3 regions of the Roseixanthobacter pseudopolyaromaticivorans genome follow, and region 1 is predicted to be linked to each of the others. Evidence: riboswitches for the same ligand, from Rfam matches in the RefSeq annotation. Region 1 holds a riboswitch; each other region holds the start of a gene.
What was found. Region 1 has a riboswitch for thiamine pyrophosphate ahead of thiO (glycine oxidase ThiO). Riboswitches for the same ligand answer to the same signal wherever they lie in the genome.
Positions count from the first base shown of each region.

Region 2: another riboswitch for thiamine pyrophosphate. It lies ahead of thiD (bifunctional hydroxymethylpyrimidine kinase/phosphomethylpyrimidine kinase); the one in region 1 lies ahead of thiO (glycine oxidase ThiO).
Region 3: another riboswitch for thiamine pyrophosphate. It lies ahead of thiC (phosphomethylpyrimidine synthase ThiC); the one in region 1 lies ahead of thiO (glycine oxidase ThiO).

Region 1 is NZ_CM195539.1:3,161,676-3,168,232, reverse strand. Features, by position in the region: gene eutC (ethanolamine ammonia-lyase subunit EutC) at 1-234, opposite strand, end outside; gene V5F68_RS15150 (ethanolamine ammonia-lyase subunit EutB) at 231-1,619, opposite strand; gene amaB (L-piperidine-6-carboxylate dehydrogenase) at 1,708-3,234, opposite strand; gene V5F68_RS15140 (NUDIX domain-containing protein) at 3,312-3,755, opposite strand; gene V5F68_RS15135 (glutathione S-transferase family protein) at 3,836-4,441, opposite strand; TPP riboswitch at 4,701-4,800, shown strand; gene thiO (glycine oxidase ThiO) at 4,789-5,985, shown strand; gene thiS (sulfur carrier protein ThiS) at 5,988-6,212, shown strand; gene V5F68_RS15120 (thiazole synthase) at 6,269-6,557, shown strand, end outside.
Region 2 is NZ_CM195539.1:1,727,618-1,734,174, reverse strand. Features, by position in the region: gene V5F68_RS08400 (PepSY domain-containing protein) at 1-291, shown strand, start outside; gene V5F68_RS08395 (helix-turn-helix domain-containing protein) at 314-934, opposite strand; gene thiD (bifunctional hydroxymethylpyrimidine kinase/phosphomethylpyrimidine kinase) at 1,022-1,837, opposite strand; TPP riboswitch at 1,912-2,016, opposite strand; gene V5F68_RS08385 (Lrp/AsnC ligand binding domain-containing protein) at 2,147-2,383, shown strand; gene V5F68_RS08380 (chromate transporter) at 2,582-3,112, opposite strand; gene V5F68_RS08375 (chromate transporter) at 3,109-3,699, opposite strand; gene V5F68_RS08370 (DMT family transporter) at 3,776-4,666, opposite strand; gene V5F68_RS08365 (xanthine dehydrogenase family protein molybdopterin-binding subunit) at 4,994-6,557, opposite strand, start outside.
Region 3 is NZ_CM195539.1:2,314,186-2,320,742, forward strand. Features, by position in the region: gene serB (phosphoserine phosphatase SerB) at 1-554, opposite strand, end outside; gene miaA (tRNA (adenosine(37)-N6)-dimethylallyltransferase MiaA) at 576-1,490, shown strand; gene V5F68_RS11225 (hypothetical protein) at 1,496-2,230, opposite strand; gene V5F68_RS11230 (protein-methionine-sulfoxide reductase heme-binding subunit MsrQ) at 2,300-3,190, opposite strand; gene V5F68_RS11235 (thymidylate synthase) at 3,280-4,074, opposite strand; TPP riboswitch at 4,261-4,395, shown strand; gene thiC (phosphomethylpyrimidine synthase ThiC) at 4,491-6,356, shown strand; gene V5F68_RS11245 (hypothetical protein) at 6,426-6,557, opposite strand, start outside.

The DNA of each region.
Region 1 (6,557 bases):
GACGTCGCGGGCCGGGGCGGCGCTGGCGATCTGCACGGTATCGAAACCGAGCGCGCGCACCTGCGCCTCCACGGCGGCTGCGTCGAACGGCGTGTGGACCGCGTCGCGGGCCTGGGCATGGGCGAGGGCGAAGCGCAGCACCTCCTGCGTCGGCAGGCTCGCGCCGGTGCGCCCGAGCGCGATGCGGGCCGGGGTATGCCGGGTAAAGGCGAGCCAGGGATCGCGCGCGATCATGCCGCCCGCTCCGCCACGAAGCCGAGCAGCGGATGACCGCCATCGGCGGGCAGCAGCCGCCCGTCGGTGCCGGTGATCTGCATGGACTGGAGCCACGCCTCGAATTCCGGCGCCCGCTTCAGCCCGAATACTTCGCGCACATAAAGGGCATCGTGGAACGAGGTCGACTGATAATTGAGCATCACGTCGTCGGCGCCCGGAATGCCCATGATGTAAGTCACGCCCGCCGCCGCCAGCAGGGTGAGCAAGGTGTCCATGTCGTCCTGGTCGGCTTCCGCGTGATTGGTGTAGCAGACGTCCACGCCCAGCGGCACGCCCAGCAGCTTGCCGCAGAAATGGTCTTCCAGGCCGGCGCGAATGATCTGCTTGCCGTCATACAGATATTCCGGCCCGATGAAGCCGACCACCGTATTCACCAGCAGCGGCTCGAAGGCGCGCGCCACCGCATAGGCCCGTGCTTCGCAGGTCTGCTGGTCCACGCCATGGTGCGCATTGGCGGAGAGCGCCGCGCCCTGGCCGGTTTCGAAATACATGGCATTGGTGCCGAGCGTACCGCGCTTCAGCGACCGGGCGGCGTCATAGCCTTCCCGCAGAACAGCAAGGTCGATGCCGAACGAGCGGTTGGCGGCCTGCGTCCCCGCGATGGACTGGAACACCAGGTCCACCGGCGCGCCGCGGTTCATCAGGTCGATGCAGGTGGTCACGTGGGTCAGCACGCAGCTCTGGGTGGGAATGGCGAAGCGCGTGATCACTGCATCCATCAGCTTCAGCAGCCGATCAAGGACCGGCAGGCTGTCGGAGGCGGGATTGATGCCGATCACCGCATCGCCGCAGCCATAGAGCAGCCCGTCGAGGATGGCGGCGGAAACGCCAGCGGCATCGTCGGTGGGGTGGTTGGGCTGGAGGCGCACGGCCATGGTGCCGGGCAGGCCGATGGTGTTGCGGAAGCGCGTCACCACCCGGCACTTCTTCGCCACCAGGATGAGGTCCTGGTTGCGCATGATCTTGGAAACCGCAGCCACCATCTCCGGTGTCAGGCCGTGTGCGAGGCGGGCGAGGGTTTCCGGCGTTGCGGCATCGGAGAGAAGATAATCGCGAAAATCGCCGACGGTGAGGCTCGCCACCGGCGCGAAGGCGGAATGATCGTGCCCGTCGAGAATGAGACGCGTGACCTCGTCCTCCTCATAAGGGATCAGCGCCTCGGACAGGAAGGTCTTCAGCGGCACCTCGGCGAGGCACATCTTGGCCGCGATATTCTCCTCCGCGCTGGTGGCTGCGATGCCGGCCAGCATGTCGCCGGAACGCGGCGGTGTCGCCTTGGCCATCAGCTCCTTGAGGTCGGCGAACACATAGCTGCGTGGACCGATGCGGTGGATGAAGGGCATTCACAAGGCTCCCGCATGCTGGACATGCCGATTATGAAGCAATGTTTATGCCTTACAAGAAAGGGTTCGGCCCGTGCGGCGCGCGGCCCTAGCCCAGATCGAAGCTCACCCCCTGGGCGAGGGGCAAGCGGGTGCCGTAATTGATGGTGTTGGTGGCCCGGCGCATATAGGCCTTCCAGCTGTCCGAGCCGGCCTCGCGCCCGCCGCCGGTCTCCTTCTCGCCGCCGAACGCCCCGCCGATCTCGGCGCCCGAGGGGCCGATATTCACGTTGGCGATGCCGCAGTCCGATCCGGCGGCGGAGAGGAAGCGCTCGGCCTCGCGCAAGTCGGTGGTGAAGATGGAGGACGCAAGGCCCTGCGGCACGTCGTTCTGAAGGGCGATCGCTTGGTCCAGAGACGTGTAGCGCAGCACATAGAGGATGGGCGCGAAGGTTTCCGTCCGCACGATGGCGCTCTGGCTGGGCATCTCAACCAAAGCCGGCCGCACATAGGCGCCGCCCGCAAGGCCAGCCGGCCGCACGCTCTCCCCGCCGCTCACCTTGCCCCCTTCGGCGCGGGCCGAATCCAGTGCGCGGGTCATAGCCAGCGCCGCTGCCTCATCTATGAGCGGGCCGACGAGCGTTGCCGGATCGCGCGGATCGCCCACGCGCACCGATCCATAGGCGGCCTTGAGGCGGGCAATCAGAGCGTCATAAACGCTCTCGTGCACGATCAGCCGCCGCAGGCTGGTGCAGCGCTGGCCGGCGGTGCCCATGGCGGCAAACGCCACTGCGCGCACCGTCAGGTCGATGTCGGCGGAAGGGCAGACGATGGCGGCATTGTTGCCGCCGAGTTCCAGGATCGCGCGCGCGAACCGCGCGGCAAGGCGCGGCGCGACCGCGCGGCCCATGGCGGTGGAGCCGGTGGCCGAGACCACGGGCACGCGCGGATCGTCCACCAGCGCTTCGCCCATCTCGCGCCCGCCGATCAGCAAAGTGGAGAGGCTGGCCGGCGCCTCCCCGAAGCGTTCCGCCGCGCGCTGGAAAATGGCCTGGACCGCGAGCGCGGTCAGCGGCGTCTTTTCCGAGGGCTTCCACACCACGGCGTTGCCGCACACCAACGCCAGCGCGGCGTTCCAGGACCAGACGGCGACGGGAAAATTGAACGCCGAGATAACGCCCACGACGCCCGCCGGATGCCAGGTTTCCATCATGCGATGGTCGGGGCGCTCGGTGGTGATGGTGAGGCCGTGCAATTGGCGCGACAGGCCGGTGGCGAAGTCGCAGATGTCGATCATCTCCTGCACTTCGCCCAGCCCTTCGGAGAGAACCTTGCCCGCCTCCAGGGTCACCAGCCGGCCGAGATCGTCCTTGGCGGCGCGCAATTCCTCGCCCAGCAGGCGCACCAGCTCGCCGCGGCGGGGCGCGGGCACGGAGCGCCAGGTGAGAAAGGCCGCGTGGGCCGCGCCGATTGCTGCCGTCGCGTCGGGCGTTTCATGCAGGGCGGCGACCTGCTCGCCCGTGATCGGCGAATGCGTCGCCAGCGTGCCGCCGGCGCGCGCTGCGGGCGCAACGCCGAGGCGATCGAGCAGGGCGGCGATTTCGGCGGCGGGGGAGGGGGTGGAGGTCACTTCCATGAGAAAGCTCCCGAATGAGACAGGCAGCGAACGGTAGGCGAGGGCGATGGACCGCGCGCTCGGGGAATGATGCGCGCCTACCAGCGCGGGTCCGGCGGGTGCCCGCCTTCGATCTCGGCGAGGCGGCGCAGCGTGCTGGCGGTGACATCCGCCGGCAAAGCGTCGCGCGGGAAAAAGCGCACCTCGCGAATCTCCAGATTGGGGCCGGGCAGGGCCTCGAACGAAAAGCGCGGCACGAGATAGCAGGCCACATGATCGCGCCCGCCGACGCGGGGATTGAAGAACAGGCCATGAAGCACCAACGGACCTTCGGCGGTGACCGCCGCTTCTTCCATCAGTTCGCGCCGGGCCGCCTCTTCCGTGGTTTCGCCCACATCCACGCCGCCGCCGGGAAAATGCCAGCCGGGCGTATAGGAATGGCGCACCAGAAGTACGCCGCGCGCCTCGTCCATGACGATGGTGCGCACACCGAGAGTGAGGCCGTGGCGCACGCGCCGGATGAGCGGAAGCAAGGGAAGCATGGCCGCCTTATAGCGCGTCCGCGCGGCGCTGGCAGCGGGCGCTTGCGCCCGCACGCCGGCAAACGACGCTTGCGCCACCCTCAGGTGGCCAGGGCCTCCGCTTCGATGGCGTTAGCCCGCTGGAATGCCGGCCGCGCCTCGCAGCGCGCCACATAATCCGTAAACACCGGCCGGGGTTCGATCACCTTCAGAAGCGTCAGCCCGTACCAGACATTGCTGCCCACCATCACGTCGGCTGCGGTGAACTGTTCCCCCAGCAGATAAGGCCCGGGCGTGAGCGCCGCTTCCAGCACATCCATCACCCGCTCGAAGCTGCCCCAGCCGGCGGCCCGGCTCGGCAGATTCACACCTGCGAGCTTTTGGGTGAAGGCCGCTTCCATGCAGGCGGCATCCCAAAACAGCCATTGCAGATAGCGGCCCCGGCGCGGATCGCTGATCGCGGGGGCAAGGTGCGCTTCCGGAGATTTGTCGGCGATATAGAGGCAGATGGCGCCGCTCTCGGCGATCCGCGCGTCGCCATCCTCCAGCGCCGGCACCTTCATCATGGGGTTGATGGCGCGAAATTCCGGGGAGGCGATAAAGGGACCATCGAGCGGCACCAGCTCGCGCTCATAGGGCAGCCCTGCCTCCTCGAACAACCACAAAGCGCGGAAAGCGCGGGTGTGGGGTGCCCAATACAGCTTCATCGCGGTGCTCCCGGTCACTTATCTCAAAAGGAACATAACAAGAACATTTTCGCGAGTCGAGGTCTCTGGCGCCATCCTATCTGCCGATCCACACGCCTCCATGCGTGGGGATCAGCCGCCCCATGCTTTGCGCCCAGGCCCGGCAATTGCGGCTGGACCGCGAAAAAGCTATGGGACGAAACGCCTTGCATCGGTTCGTGACGGTTCGATGCGAATTTTTGAGTTTTCCTTGCCGCTGGGGCGCAGAGCGGTGATACTATCAGACGGCCTGGGGTGCCGCGCGTCACGCGCGGCTGAGATCATACCCATCGAACCTGTCTGGGTCATTCCAGCGTAGGGAGGAGCCGATGAGCACCCGCTTATCGTCCCAGAATAGTGTTTCTTCGCAAGTTGAGCCGGCCCGCAGCGACGCTGCCGGCCTGCGCGTCGCCATCGTTGGCGCAGGCGTCATCGGGCTCGCCATCGGCTGGCGTCTCGCCCAGGCGGGCTGCAAGGTCGAGCTGTTCGATGCCGGCCTTGCCGGCTCCGGCGCCAGCCATGCCGCCGCCGGCATGCTCGCCGCCTGTGCGGAAGCCGAGCCCGGCGAAGAGGGTTTGCTGACCCTCAACCGCGCGAGCCAGACCTTGTGGCCGGCCTTCGCGGCGGATCTGGAAGCGGCCAGTGGCATGGATGTGGGCCTGCGCGAGGAGGGCACGCTCGTCGTCGCGCTCACCGCAGACGACGCCGCCAAGCTGCGCCACCAGCACGCCTTTCAAAAGAGCCTCGGGTTGCCGGTGGAATGGCTGACCGCCGCCGAGGCGCGCCGCAAGGAACCGCATCTCGCCACTAAACTGGCCGGCGCCCTCTGGTGCCCGCAGGATCACCAGGCGGACAACCGGCAAACCGCGGCGGCGCTGAAGGTCGCGGCGCTGAAGGCCGGTGCGGTGCTGCATGAACATGCCAAGGTGGAGCGGGTGGAAACCCGCGATGGCCGGGCAAGCGGCGTCGTGGTCGATGGCGTTCTGCATCCCGCCGATACCGTGATCCTGGCGGCCGGCGCCTGGTCGCGCGGGGTCACCATCGCCCCGGCGGCGCCCTTGCCGGTGCGCCCCATCAAGGGGCAGATGCTGGCCCTGCGCATGGACCCCGCAGCGCCTTTGCTGACCCATGTGCTGTGGGGACCGGGCACCTATATGGTGCCGCGCAAGGACGGGCGGCTCATCATCGGCGCCACGGTGGAGGAGAAGGGCTTCGACACCGACATCACCGCCGGCGGCCAGCTGGCGCTGCTCACCCATGCGTGGCGCTGCGTGCCGACCATCGAGGAACTGACCATCATCGAGCAATGGGTGGGCTTCCGCCCCGGCAGTCGCGACGATGCGCCGATTCTCGGCGCGAGCGAGGTGGCGGGGCTGATCTATGCCACCGGCCATCACCGCAACGGCATCCTGCTGCTGCCGGTGACCACGTCCACCATCTGCGCGCTGGTGCTGGACGGCCACACGGACCCGCTCATCGCCCCCTTCGGGGCGGAGCGTTTCGCGCCGCGCGCGGCGGCGGAGTGAGGATGATGGAAACCGAAACCGTGCTCGACCTCCAGGTGAACGGCGCGCGGGAGAGCCTCCCCGTCGCGACCATCGCCGCGCTTCTCGACCACAAGGGCGTGGATGCGGCCCGCAAGGGCATCGCCGTGGCCTTGAACGGCGCCGTTCTGCCGCGCGCGCGCTGGGCCGAGCACAGGCTCGCCTCCGGCGATGCGGTTGAAATCATCCAGGCCAAGCAGGGCGGCTGATCCGCCGCGAGACACAGGCTAGCGCCCGCCATTCGGCGCGGGCAAAGAGAATGACCATGAATGCTTCCGTCAATGCCGCCGCCACCTTCAACGCCGACCCGCTGGTGATCGCCGGGCGCAGCTTCAATTCGCGCCTGTTCCTGGGCACGGCGGGCTATCCGAACCAGAAGGTGTTCCTCGATGCGCTCGCCGCCTCGGGCGCGGAGATGGCCACCGCCTCGATCCGCCGCATCAGCCTTGCAAGCTATGAGGAGAGCCTGACCGACCTGCTCTCGGGCCGCGTCCACATCCTGCCCAACACGGCCGGCTGCCAGACCGCGAAGGACGCGGTGCTGACCGCCGAAC
Region 2 (6,557 bases), 1.4 Mb from region 1:
CACGATTTCTATTTCCGCGACGAGATCACCGCATGGCAGAGCGCCGGCGCGCTGGCGCGGCTGGACCTCGCCTTCTCCCGCGACCAGGCGGAGCACCTCTATGTGCAGCATCGCCTTAAGGAAGCCGGTGCGGAGGTGGTGCGCTGGATCGAGACCGGAGCGGCGATCTATGTGTGCGGCAGCCTCCAGGGCATGGCCCCCGCGGTGGACCATGTGCTCAGCGAGCTGATCGGCACCGAGGCGCTGGAACAGCTTGCCGCGCAGCGCCGCTATTGCCGCGACGTCTATTGACGGGGCGGGTAGCGCCCGACCCTCAGTCGAGCACGGCCGCCTTCAGCAGGCAGACCATGAAGGCGGCGGCCGGCTCGGTGCCGAGGTTGCGGATGACGTGGCGGCGGTCGCAGCGATAGCGCAGCGTTTCGCCCGCCTTCGCGGTCTCTGTCACGCCGCCCACCTCGACCGTGAGGGTGCCCGCGGTCACCGTCAGGCATTCGATGGAGCCGATCTGGTGGCCGTCGGAGTCCAGCTCGCCGCCCGGCTCGGCGAGGAATTCGTAATATTGCAGCCACTCCACCGTCTTGATCCAGCCGATGATGGAAAGCCGGCACCGCCCGTCCTGCGAAACCAGGATCGGCGTCTCGGCGCGGGTCATCTTCTCGATGAAGGGCGCTTCGTCCGAAGAGGCGAGGACGCGCTCCACCGTCATGTCCAGCGCGTGAGACAGGCGCCAGACGGTGGCGAGGGTGGGATTTGTCTCGTTGCGCTCGATCTGGCTGATGATGGACTTCGCCACGCCGGACTGCTCGGAGAGTTCGGACAGCGAGAGATTATAGGCCTTGCGCAGCCGCTGAATGGTCTTGCCGAGCTGCCCGGTCATCGCCTGGGCGCCATCCTCCGGCCCCCGCTCGCTGCCCTTCTCCCGCTGTTGCGCCATGCCCTATCCCTTTTGCCGAACGATCGTTCGCCGCACCGGACGATACTGCGAAAAGCCGTTCATGCAAGCGGGTTCAGCGCAATTTGCTCAATTGGCCCAGAGGGCATGGAAGTGGTGCACGGGGCCATGGCCATGGCCCACATCCAGCGCATCGGCGGCGGCGATGGCCCCGGTGATATAAGCCTTTGCGGCCCGCACCGCGCCTTCCAGATCCGCGCCCTTGGCAAGGCCGGCGGCGATGGCGGAGGAGAGCGTGCACCCCGTGCCGTGGGTGTTGCGCGTGGCATGGCGCGGGGCGGACAGGCGCAGCACCCCGTCGGCGCTCACCAAAAGGTCGATGCTCTCCGGCCCCGAGCCATGGCCGCCCTTCATGAGCACCGCGCCGCAGCCGAGCGCTAGCAAGGCTTGGCCCTGGGCGAGCATCTGCGCCTCGTCCTGCGCCACCGGCTGGTCTAGCAGGGCGCCGGCCTCGGGCAGGTTGGGCGTGATGAGCATGGCGCGCGGCAGCAACACCTCCTTGAGGGTGGCGATTGCGGCATCCTCCAGCAGACGAGCGCCGGAGGCGGCGACCATCACCGGATCCAGCACGATGGCGCGGGCCTGGTGCCGCGCCAGCCCCTCCGCCACCGCCTGGATCGCCGCCGGGCGCGAAAGCATGCCGATCTTCACCGCCGCGACCTTCAGGTCGCTGAACACGGCGTCGATCTGCGCGCCGATGAAAGCGGGCGGCACGTCGTGGATGGCGCTGACGCCCGTGGTGTTCTGCGCGGTCAAAGCCGTGAGGACGCTGGCGCCATACACGCCGAGGGCGGAGAAGGTCTTCAGGTCCGCCTGGATGCCGGCGCCGCCGCTGGAATCCGAGCCGGCAATGGTTACGGCGATGGGGATGAGGCTCTGTGACACGCGGCAGCTCCGACGGGCATCGAGGATGGCGCGGGAAGCCGGAAGATGCGGCGGGACAGGCGGCCCGAACGGCCGCCCTGCGCAATCTCGGTTTCCTTCGCCGGCATGATCCGGATCAGGTTCGCGGGTTGGACAAGCCTCTCAGCCCCGCATGATGCGGGACACCCCGACGAGATGGCTTAGATGTAGAGAACCCCTGCCCGCCCATCAAGCCCGGCGGGTCAGCCTATGCGGCCTGCGCCCTTGCAAGGGCGCGCCCTTTTCGCCACCTTGGCGCCGCCCCGACGGGCCGCGCCAAGGAGAGTTTCCGTGATCGCCTTCTTCGTCCAGATCAAATGCCAGCTTGGGAAATCCTATGAGGTGGCCAACGCTTTGGCGGATGCGGAGATCGCCTCGGAAATCTATTCCACCGCCGGGGATTTCGACCTGCTGGTGAAATTCTATGTGCCCACGGACACCGACATCGGCCATTTCGTGAACGAGAAGGTGCAGAAGCTGGAGGGCATCCAGGACACGCGCACCATCATCACGTTCAAGGCCTTCTGACGCCCGCCCGCCGGCGTCTGGCCGGAAAATGTTTCACGTGAAACAATGGCTTAGCGCGGACGAACAGCGGTTTACTGGCGCTTCTCCGCGGCTCCACCGCGGACGAAACCGCGATTTCGGGCGAAATTCCGCAGATGAATTTCGGCGACGCGCCCATCGGCCGGCGAAGCCTGCCGGCCGCCGCATGTCGCGCGACTTCTAGACCAGCCCGGCCAGGCCCAGCGCGCCGCCCACGGCGATCAGCCAGATCGGATTGAGCCGCGTCGTCAGCGCGCCGATGGCGGCGAAAGCGGTGAGCCCATAGGCGAGCCAATGGGTATCGGCCAGGCGCATGAGGATGTACGCGCTCGCCAGCACGATGCCGATGGTGAGCGCCGCCAGGCCGCGCTGGATGGCGATGCGCAGGGGCGCGTCGCGGAAGCGGTGGGACAGGCGCGACATGCCATAGGCCGCCGCCCCCGCCGGCACGCACATGACGAAGGTGCAGGCGATGGCGCCGGGAATGCCCGCCACATACCAGCCGATCAGCGTCACCAGCAGCACGTTCGGCCCGGGCGTGACCTGGGCGATGGCGAACAGATCCGCGAACGTATCCCCGCTCATCCAGCCATTGGCCTCCACCGCCATGCGGTGCAGCTCGGGGATCACCGCGTTTGCCCCGCCGATGGCGAGGAACGAGATGACGAACATATGGGCGACGAGATCGCCCAGGGGATCGCGCCCGCTCATCGCGACCACCGCCATGCGGCGATGATGGAAAACGGCGCCAACACCAGGATCACCAGCAGCAGGGGAAAGCCCATCAGCCCGGCGCCGGTGAAGGCGAGCGCGGCGAACACCAAGGCGATGGGGTTGCGCCGCTCGACGAAGCCCATCTTCAGCCCCAGCGCCACGAACAGCCCGACCGCCGCCGCCGAGATGCCCCGCAGCATGCCCGAGACGGCGGGCAATTGGCCGTAATGCACATACAGCGTCGCGAGCGTCAGGCCGATGATGCAAGGCGCGATGATGAGGCCGCCGAAAGCCGCCGCCGCGCCCAGGACGCCGCCGAATCGCGCGCCCACGCAGAACGACATGTTCACGATGTTCGGGCCCGGCATGAGCTGGCAGATGGAGAGCAGTTCGTTGAACTCGCGCGGGCCGAGCCAGCGGCGCTGCTCCACCAGTTCGCGCCGCGCGAACGGCAGCGCGCCGCCGAATCCCGAAAGGGCGATGCGCAGGAAACCGAAGAACAGATCCGGCACGCGCGGCGGCGCGACATCGCCCGTATCCGAGAGAAGGTCCTCGGGGCCGGACTTGCGGGGCGTGGGGCTCATGGTCTTGCCTTCATGGGCCAGTCGTCTCCTGCCTCGATGCCGCGCATCTTTCGGCGCCGGGCTTCACTCTCAATGCTTACGGCACGGTGCGCGGCGCGCGGCGGTGCTCCCGCCAGGCCAGGCCCGCGCCCGCCGCCACCACCAGCGCCGCGCCGCAGAACATGAGCGGATGCGGCCATTCATGGAAGAAAATGGCGCCGAACATGACCGCCCACAGCAGGGTCGCGTAATTGAAGGGCGCCACCACGGAGGCCGGCGCATGGCGATTCGCGGCGGTCAGGAAAATCTGCCCGAGGCCGCCGGCAATGCCGATGCCGGCCAGCGCCAGCCCTTCCCGCCAGCTCGGCAGGGTCCAGCCGAAGGGCGCCGTCGCGAGGCCGGCGACGCTCGCCACGGACGAAAAATAGAACACGATGGCGCCGGTGGTCTCGGTCTGGGTCAGCCGGCGCACCTGCGTCACCGCGAAACCCGCCCCCACCGCGCCCGCGAGCGCGAAGCCGACGCCGATCAGCACGCCCTCAGTGCGCAGGTCGCTGGGCGAAAACGCGGGCCAGAGCATGACAAGAATGCCGAGGAATCCCACCGCCACCGCGCACCAGCGATAGTTCGGCACGCGCTCGCGCAGCAGCAGCGCCGCCAGCACCACAGCCACCAGCGGGGTCACATAGGTGATCGCCACGGCCTCGGCGAGCGGGATGAAGGCCAGCGCGGCGAACCCGGCCCACATGGCCCCAACGCCGACCGTGCCGCGCACCACATGGCCGAACGGCGATCGGGTCACCAGCGCCGAACGCAACTCCCCGCGCCAGGCCAGCCACACCACCACGGGCAGCAGGCCCAGGAAGCTGCGGGCAAACACGATCTCACCGCTCGGCACGTCGTCGGCCACGGCGCGCACGAGGGCGGACATGATCGCGAAGGTGAGCGTCGCGCCCAGCTGAAAGAGGATACCGGCGATTGGGTTCATTATGGATTCTTGTCTGGCACGCTGCCCCCGCAGGGAGCACCGCCATGGCGAGAACCGCCATATAGCCCGGAGACCGGTAAAGGAGTCATGTCCGATCCACATGCCAGCGGCCCGAGCATTTCGCCCAGCGCCGGGCAAGCGGAACCACAGCCGGGCGTCACGCTGAGTCACGCACGGGCGCGTTCCCGCGCATCCACTCTAGCCGCCAGCGCCGGATTGCCCGCATCGCGCCGTCGGCGCCGCATGAATGGCCGGGACACGCCCGGCCATGACGCGCGGAAGACGCGGCCGCGGGTTCGCCGCGCCGCGCGGGGACTTCAGCGCCGCTCAGCGCGCGGCGGCGATGGCGGCGAACACGGCGGCCGGGGTTGCGGGCATATCCATCTGGCCGATGCGGTATGAACGCCACAGGGCATCCACCACCGCATTCATCACCGCCGGGCAGGAGCCGATGGCCCCCGCCTCGCCCGCGCCCTTCACGCCCAGCGGATTGGTGGCGCAGGGCACGTTGCGGGTTTCGAAATGGATCGGCGGTAGGTCTTCCGCGCGCGGCAGGGCATAGTCCATGAAACTCGCGGTCAGAAGCTGGCCCTCGGCGTCATAGACCGTGCGTTCCAGCAGGGCCTGCCCCACCCCTTGCGCCACACCGCCATGCACCTGCCCTTCCAGCAGGGCCGGGGTGATGACCGCGCCGAAATCGTCCACGATCACATAGGAGACGAGCTCCACCGCACCGGTGTCGGGGTCGATCTCCACCTCGCAGGCGTGGGTGCCGTTGGGATAGGTGGCTTCCGGCGGCGCGAAGGCATCCTGGGCGTTCAGCAGTTCGGGCGTGGCGGCCGGATGCACCGCCAGTTCGGCCAGCGACAGGCGTCGGTCCGTGCCGGCAACTTCCACGCCGCCCGCTTCCAGTTCGATGTCCGCCGCGTCGGCCTCCAGCGCCTCGGCGCCCAGCTCCCGCAGGTTCTGCGCGAGTCGGCGCGCCGCCCCCGCCACGGCCGCGCCGCCCACGGGAATGGAGCGCGAGCCGCCCGTGCCGCCGCCGGTCTTGGTGGCGTCCGTATCGCCCTGGTGCACCACGATCTGATCCATGGGCACTTTCAGATGGGCGGCGGCGAGATGGGCATAGGCGGTCTTGTGGCCCTGCCCGGTGGATTGCGTGCCGATGCGCAGCGAAATGGTGCCGTCGCCCTCCAGGCGCAGATAGGCCGGCTCCGGCGAGCCGCCGCCGCACGCCTCGATATAGGAGGCAAAGCCGAAGCCGCGCAGCTTGCCCCGCGCCTTCGCTTGCTGCTCGCGCACGGCGAAGCCGGCCTTGTCCGCCACCTCCAGCGCCCGCGTCATGTGGCCGTCGAACTCGCCGCTGTCATACAGCCGCCCGGAGCAGGTCTGGTACGGCATGGCGGAGGGCGGGATGAAATTGAGCCGCCGCAGCTCGTCCGGGGCGATGCCGGCTTCGCGCGCGGCCGCGTCCACCAGGCGCTCGATCACATAGGCCGCCTCAGGCCGCCCGGCGCCGCGATAGGCGTCCACCGGGACGGTATGGGTATAGATGGCGCGCACCCGCGCGTGAAACACAGGGATGGTGTAGAGGCCGGGCAGCATGCTCGCCCCGCCCACCGGGATATAGGCGCCGTAATAGGCGATATAGGCGCCGAGATTGGCCAGCGTATCCACGCGCAGCGCCAGGAACCGCCCGTCCCGGTCCATGGCCAGCTCGGCATAGGTGATGTTGTCGCGGCCGTGGCTGTCGCCCTGGAAATGCTCGCTGCGGTCGCCGATCCAGGCCACCGCCCGGTTCAGCCGGCGGGCCGCCAGCGCGGCGAGGGGATATTCGCCGAACGGGAACATCTTGGTGCCGAAGCCGCCGCCCACGTCCGGCGTCACCACG
Region 3 (6,557 bases), 850 kb from region 1:
GTGAACAGGGTGAACCCACCGGAAACGAGCGCCGTATAGGCTCCGTTCGCCTTCATGGTGGCGACCAATTCCGCGCCGCCCGGCGTCAAGGAAATGCGGCTGCGCAAAACCTCGTCCACCACCTGCGCCGGCAAGCCTTTCAACAAGGCCACACGCTCGCGCAGTGCCGGTTCAAATGCGATCTCGCCGCGCATCGCCCGTTCGGTGATCGCAGCCACGTGCGCCTTGATGCCGATGACGTCCGCGAGTTCATCAATGCACTCTTGGCCGATCATGGTGGAATCCATGTCGGCGATGAACAATCTCTTGCGCCGCGCCGCGGCGAGCTGCACCACCACGTCGATCGGCGCGCCGGCAAGGGCGGCGCGCACGCCATCGGCAAGAAGGCGGGTATCTGCCCCAAGTTCAGGATCGAACGGAATGTCCACGGCCACCTCGGCCGCGAGGATGCGCTCTTCCTCCGCGCCGGGCAGGACGGACCGCGCGGCGTGAATCATGTCGCGCGTTAAGGTGGCGTGAGAAGGATTTGCGATAAGTGTCGCGACATACACCATGGTCTGTCCAATGAGGAAAGCTTGAAACCGTCAGCGGTGCTCATCGCAGGTCCAACGGCCAGCGGCAAGTCCGCGGTGGCGCTGGCTCTCGCCGAGCGCACGGGCGGCGTGGTGATCAATGCGGATTCGATGCAGGTATACCGCGATCTGCGAATCCTCACCGCGCGGCCCAGCGCCGAGGAGGAGGCTCGCGCCGACCACCGGCTTTACGGCCATGCTGACGCGATGGACGATTATTCCGTGGGCCGCTGGCTCGGCGATGTGATCGCCGCCATAGGGGCGACGCGGGCGGTGGATCGGCTGCCGATCGTCATCGGCGGCACTGGCCTGTATTTTCGGGCCCTGACCCAAGGCCTTGTCGCCATTCCGCCGATCCCGGCAGAGATGCGGATGGCGATCCGGACCATGGCGGAAGGCGAGAGCGCGCACGTGCTGCACAGCCGCCTTGCCACGCTGGATCCCGAAACCGCGTTCCGCCTGGCGCCCAACGATCGTCAGCGCATCCTACGCGCGCTCGAAGTTGTTGAAGCGACGGGGAAGTCGCTCAGCGCGTGGCAGCGCTCTATCCAGCCGCCCGCCCTGCCCCCGGAGGGGCTGGTGAAGCGGGTGCTTCAGCTGGATCGAGACATTCTGCGGCGCCAGATCGACCGGCGCTTCGAGGTGATGATGGAGGGCGGTGCCCTGGAAGAGGTCGAACGGCTCGCCGAACGCCGGCTGCCTGCCGACCGGCCGCTCCTCAAGGCCTGCGGCGTGCCCGCGATGATGCGGCATCTCGCCGGCGATATCTCCCGTTCCCAAGCGGTTACGGAGGGCCAGACCGACACCCGCCGCTATGCCAAGCGGCAGGAGACTTGGTTTCGCCACCAGATGGCGGAGTGGCCGCACACGACTCCCTATGAGGCTCTGGAAGACCTGATGGGTGAGATTGCCGCCTGAACGTTTCAGGCCGCCGCAAGCCCCCTGCGTGCCGGTGCCGCCCCGGCCAAGCGAATCCACGCGGCCGCAAGCGCCAAAAACAGGAAGCCTATGGGCCCATGGGGGCTGGCGTGCGACGTCTGGATCTCCCAACCGAACGCAATCAGCAGAATAAGGGAGGGCCATGGGGCCCGGCGCGTGAGGTGGAGGGCAAGGGCGACGCTCACCGCGGCGAGAAGGACCATCCAGGAGCCCGTGAGGCTGATGACGGACCCGACACCGCCGACCCACGGATCCACCCAATCTTCATTGAGCAGCGCGATCGCGCCCTGGGCTTGCTCTGGCGTCAGTTTTCCCGCCGCGCGCATGGCGTCGATGTTCAGCATGCTGCGGCCGAGCCCGATGCCGCCGATGGAATCAAGCGCCGTGTAGCAGATCAAAAATATGAAGGTGGCGACGCGCGACACCCAGGCCGCGAGACAGGCGAGGCCCTCCTCAATCCCCTCCACAGCCATCCATAATCCCACCGACACCAGCCCCAGCATGGGAAGCTGGATCATGTGCATGGTGAACCACCAGGTCGGCCCGAAATAACCAAGCGCCCAGTAGCGCGGATCAAACGGCTGGGACGTACAAAGATAGGCATACATGCCGGGACTCCTCGTGAAGCCCGACGGATGGAAAAGCTCGGCGCTGGCAAGAATAAGCGGCGCCACGACAAGGCACACCCACCATAGAATACCCTTGATTTTCGCATTCATGTCCCACCCCCATGCTCGCCGCTCAGCTTAGCTGATCGGGGGGAGAGCGGGAACGGACAGCGAAGGGGGTTAGCCGGCGAGTCTGGACTTGGGGGGTGACACTTTCGTGCCGGATTGTTTGCCGGCCCGGACGGTCTTTGCAGACGGAAACAGCGTCTGTCGCACCGCCGCCGCCAGAGCCAGCGACAAACCGGCGGCCAGCACCCAGCCGGCGGGGCTAACCCCAAGCTGCGGCTGAAAATTCGCTGCCGCAACCAGCCAGGGGTCCACGCCGGTGAGCACCCCGTACCATGCCACTTCGCCAAGCGCCGTCAGCGCGGCGCTAACAATCGTTACGGCGGCGAAAGCCATTGGCCCGACACGATTCGTGAAGTGGAAGACGATGCGATAGGCGAACAGCACGATCAGCAGGCCGCCCATCATGACGGCCTCGGTCACGTCCAGCTTCGACTGGATCAGAAAATGAGCAATGGCAAGGATTGCAACGGCATAGACGCTGGCATGCAGCGCATTCCAACGCTTCGCCCCCATGCGGCGAATGATGCGGTCAAAGGATGTTCCGCCAAGCGCCAGCAGCAAGGCAACCGCCACCGCCCCGATGGTGAGATAGAAGCGCAAGACGATCTCACGCCCTGCCGCCGTGAAGCTATAGCCTTGATCGGCCACGAACAATCCGAGATGCAAGGCGGCATAGAAGAGGGCCGCAAGACCGAGATTGCGGCGTGCCAGTACCAGCTTCGGCCATTGGAAGAGGCGTCGCACGGGGGTGACGGCGAGGCTCACCAGTAGGAAACGCACGGCCCACAGGCCGGTGAAATGGATCGCTGCCGCGACCGGCCGCCCGCCAAGGTCCCCCGCCAGCGCCCAGCCCGCCAGCCAGAGTACCGGCACCACCGCTCCAAGAAGAGAGAGGGTGAGTTCCGGGCTGAATTTGCCATTACGTTCGTGAAACAGGGCCATGGGGCGTATTCTCTCGCTATCGCTCAAGATACGCAAAGCGAGGCGCCAAAGTTACGGCAAGGCGTTACACAAGGCCGTGAAGCCGCACATCATACGGCAACGGGGGCCTTGATGGCAGGGTGCGGATTATATCCCTCGATCGCCACGTCTTCATAGCGGAACGCGAAGATATCACGCACCCGCGGGTTCAGCACCAGACGCGGGAGGGGGCGGAGGGGACGGGACAATTGCTCCTGCGCCTGCTCCACATGGTTGGAATAGAGGTGAACATCACCGAACGTATGAACGAAATCGCCAGCTTTCAAGCCCGCTACCTGCGCGACCATCGCCGTCAATAGAGCGTAGGATGCAATATTGAAAGGAACGCCAAGAAAAACGTCGGCAGAGCGCTGGTACATCTGGCAAGAAAGTTTGCCATCCGCGACATAAAACTGAAAGAGGCAATGGCACGGCGGCAGAGCCATCTTCGGCACGTCTGACGGATTCCATGCGGTTACGATCAAGCGCCGAGAATCCGGATTGCGCTTAATGTCGGAGACCACTTGGGCGATCTGGTCGATCACGCCCCCTTCCGGGGTCGGCCAGGAGCGCCACTGATGGCCGTAAACGGGGCCGAGATCGCCGTTTGCATCCGCCCATTCGTCCCAGATGGAAACGCCGTTTTCCTTGAGATATCTGATGTTTGTGTCGCCAGCCAAAAACCAGAGCAACTCATGCACGATGGATTTGAGGTGCAGTTTCTTGGTGGTAACCAGGGGAAAGCCCTCGGCTAGGTCGAAGCGCATCTGGTGACCGAACACGGAGAGCGTGCCGGTGCCGGTGCGGTCCTCCTTGCGGACGCCCTCGCTCAAAATGCGCAGAAGAAGGTCGTGGTACTGGCGCATCTCAGCACTTCTCCGTCCCAATTCCGCGCTTCTCCGTAAGATTTATGCACTTCACCAGGAAATGTCATGGGCGCCGGCCGTGAAGCCACCTGCCGACCCACACAAATTCGTGTTGCAACGCAATATGCGCGGCGACTGGCTGCTGCGTCGCAGCGTTGACATGGATCAAATCCCTCCCCACTGTGGACGCATTCCAAGGGGAGCCCCGCGAGGGGGCTGAGAGATCGCCTTCCGGATTGATCGTCATGATCACCGGCGCCGCGATGACCCTTCGAACCTGATCCGGGTCATGCCGGCGAAGGGATCGGAATAGGCCACCGGCGCGATTCGCCCCGCGAATTCCACCCGGAGCCACCCCGTCTCCTAAGCTCGAATCCCCGGATCTCATTTGAAGCGCGAGCTTAAAGGAGATCCGTATGCTCGATGAAGCCTCCACCTCATCCCTGAAGGTGACGACAGGCCCCCTGCTCCAGTCCCGCAAGGTATTCGTGCCAGCCACCCGTCCCGACGTACAGGTGGCGATGCGGGAGGTCAGCCTGTCCGATCCCGCCGAACGCCCGGTGCGCGTCTATGACACCTCCGGCCCCTACACCGATCCCGAGGCGCTGATCGACCTCACCAAGGGCCTGCCTGAGCTGCGCCGCAGCTGGGTGCTTGAGCGCGGCGATGTCGAGGAAGTGGAAGGCCGCGCGCAGAAGCCGGAAGACGACGGGCTGAAGCCCGGCCAGACCAGCCACCTGCCCGCCTTCGACCGCACCGGCCGCAAGCCCCTGAAGGCCAAGCCCGGCAAGCGGCCGACCCAGATGGCCTATGCGCGTGCCGGCATCATTACCGCCGAGATGGAATATGTGGCCGCGCGCGAAAATCTCGCCCGCGCCAATGGCGGCGCCCACCCGCACCACAAGGCCATGGGCCTCGGCTCGGCCATTCCCACCGATATCACGGCCGAGTTCGTGCGCGAGGAAGTGGCGCGCGGCCGGGCCATCATCCCCAACAACATCAACCATCTCGAAACCGAGCCGATGGCTATCGGCCGGAACTTCCTGGTGAAGATCAACGCCAATATCGGCAATTCGGCCGTCACCTCGGGGGTTGCCGAGGAGGTGGACAAGCTGGTGTGGGCGATCCGCTGGGGCGGCGACACGGTCATGGATCTGTCCACCGGCAAGAACATCCACACCATCCGCGAATGGATCATCCGCAATTCCCCGGTGCCCATCGGCACGGTGCCGATCTACCAAGCCCTGGAGAAGGTGAACGGGGTCGCCGAGGACCTCACCTGGGAGATCTTCCGCGACACGGTGATCGAGCAGGCCGAGCAGGGCGTGGATTATATGACCGTCCATGCCGGCGTGCGCCTCGCCTATGTGCCGCTGACCGCCAACCGCGTCACCGGCATCGTCTCGCGCGGCGGCTCGATCATGGCCAAATGGTGCCTCGCCCACCACAAGGAGAGCTTCCTCTACGAGCATTTCGAGGAATTGTGCGAGATCTTCGCCCAATATGACGTGGCCTTCTCGCTCGGCGACGGCCTGCGCCCAGGCTCCATCGCGGACGCCAACGACGCCGCCCAGTTCGCCGAGCTGGAGACCCTGGGCGAACTCACCGAAATCGCCTGGAGGCACGATTGCCAGGTGATGATCGAGGGGCCGGGCCATGTACCGCTGCACCTCATCCGCGAGAATGTGGAGAAGCAGCTGAAGGTCTGCCACGAGGCCCCCTTCTACACGCTTGGCCCGTTGGTGACCGACATCTCCCCCGGCTACGACCACATCTCCTCGGCCATCGGCGCGGCCATGATCGGCTGGTTCGGCACCGCCATGCTCTGCTACGTGACGCCCAAGGAGCATCTCGGCCTGCCCAACCGGGACGATGTGAAGACCGGCGTTATCTCCTACAAGATCGCCGCCCATGCGGCAGACCTTGCGAAAGGCCATCCGGCTGCGCGCATCCGGGACGATGCCCTTTCCCGGGCCCGCTTCTCCTTCCGCTGGCGCGACCAGTTCGCGCTCTCCCTCGATCCGGAGACGGCGGAATCCTTCCACGATGAGACCCTGCCGGCGGAGGGCGCCAAGGTGGCGCACTTCTGCTCCATGTGCGGGCCGAAATTCTGCTCCATGAAAATCTCCCAGGAGCTGAAGATCGAAGCCGGCGATATTGCCCGCGCCGAAGCCGACAACCAGGCGGCGGCGGGCATGGCGGAAATGGCGCAGAAATTCCGCGACGGCGGCGGCAAGATCTACACCCCCGCCCCCGATGTCGCGGAACCGCCCGCGGCCTGAGCGCCCGCGCCGCAAAAGAAAACCCCGCCCTTCACAGGGCGGGGTTAAAACCGGAAAACCGGCTGCCAATCATTCGAATATGGCGCTGGTGGTGTCCGATTTGCGATTGTATTTGATGGTGATCTTCTCGACCGTGCACAGGTCGATGTTCTTCCATGTCGCGGTGGAATCATCGTCGTCGTAGACGACCTTCAAATCCCA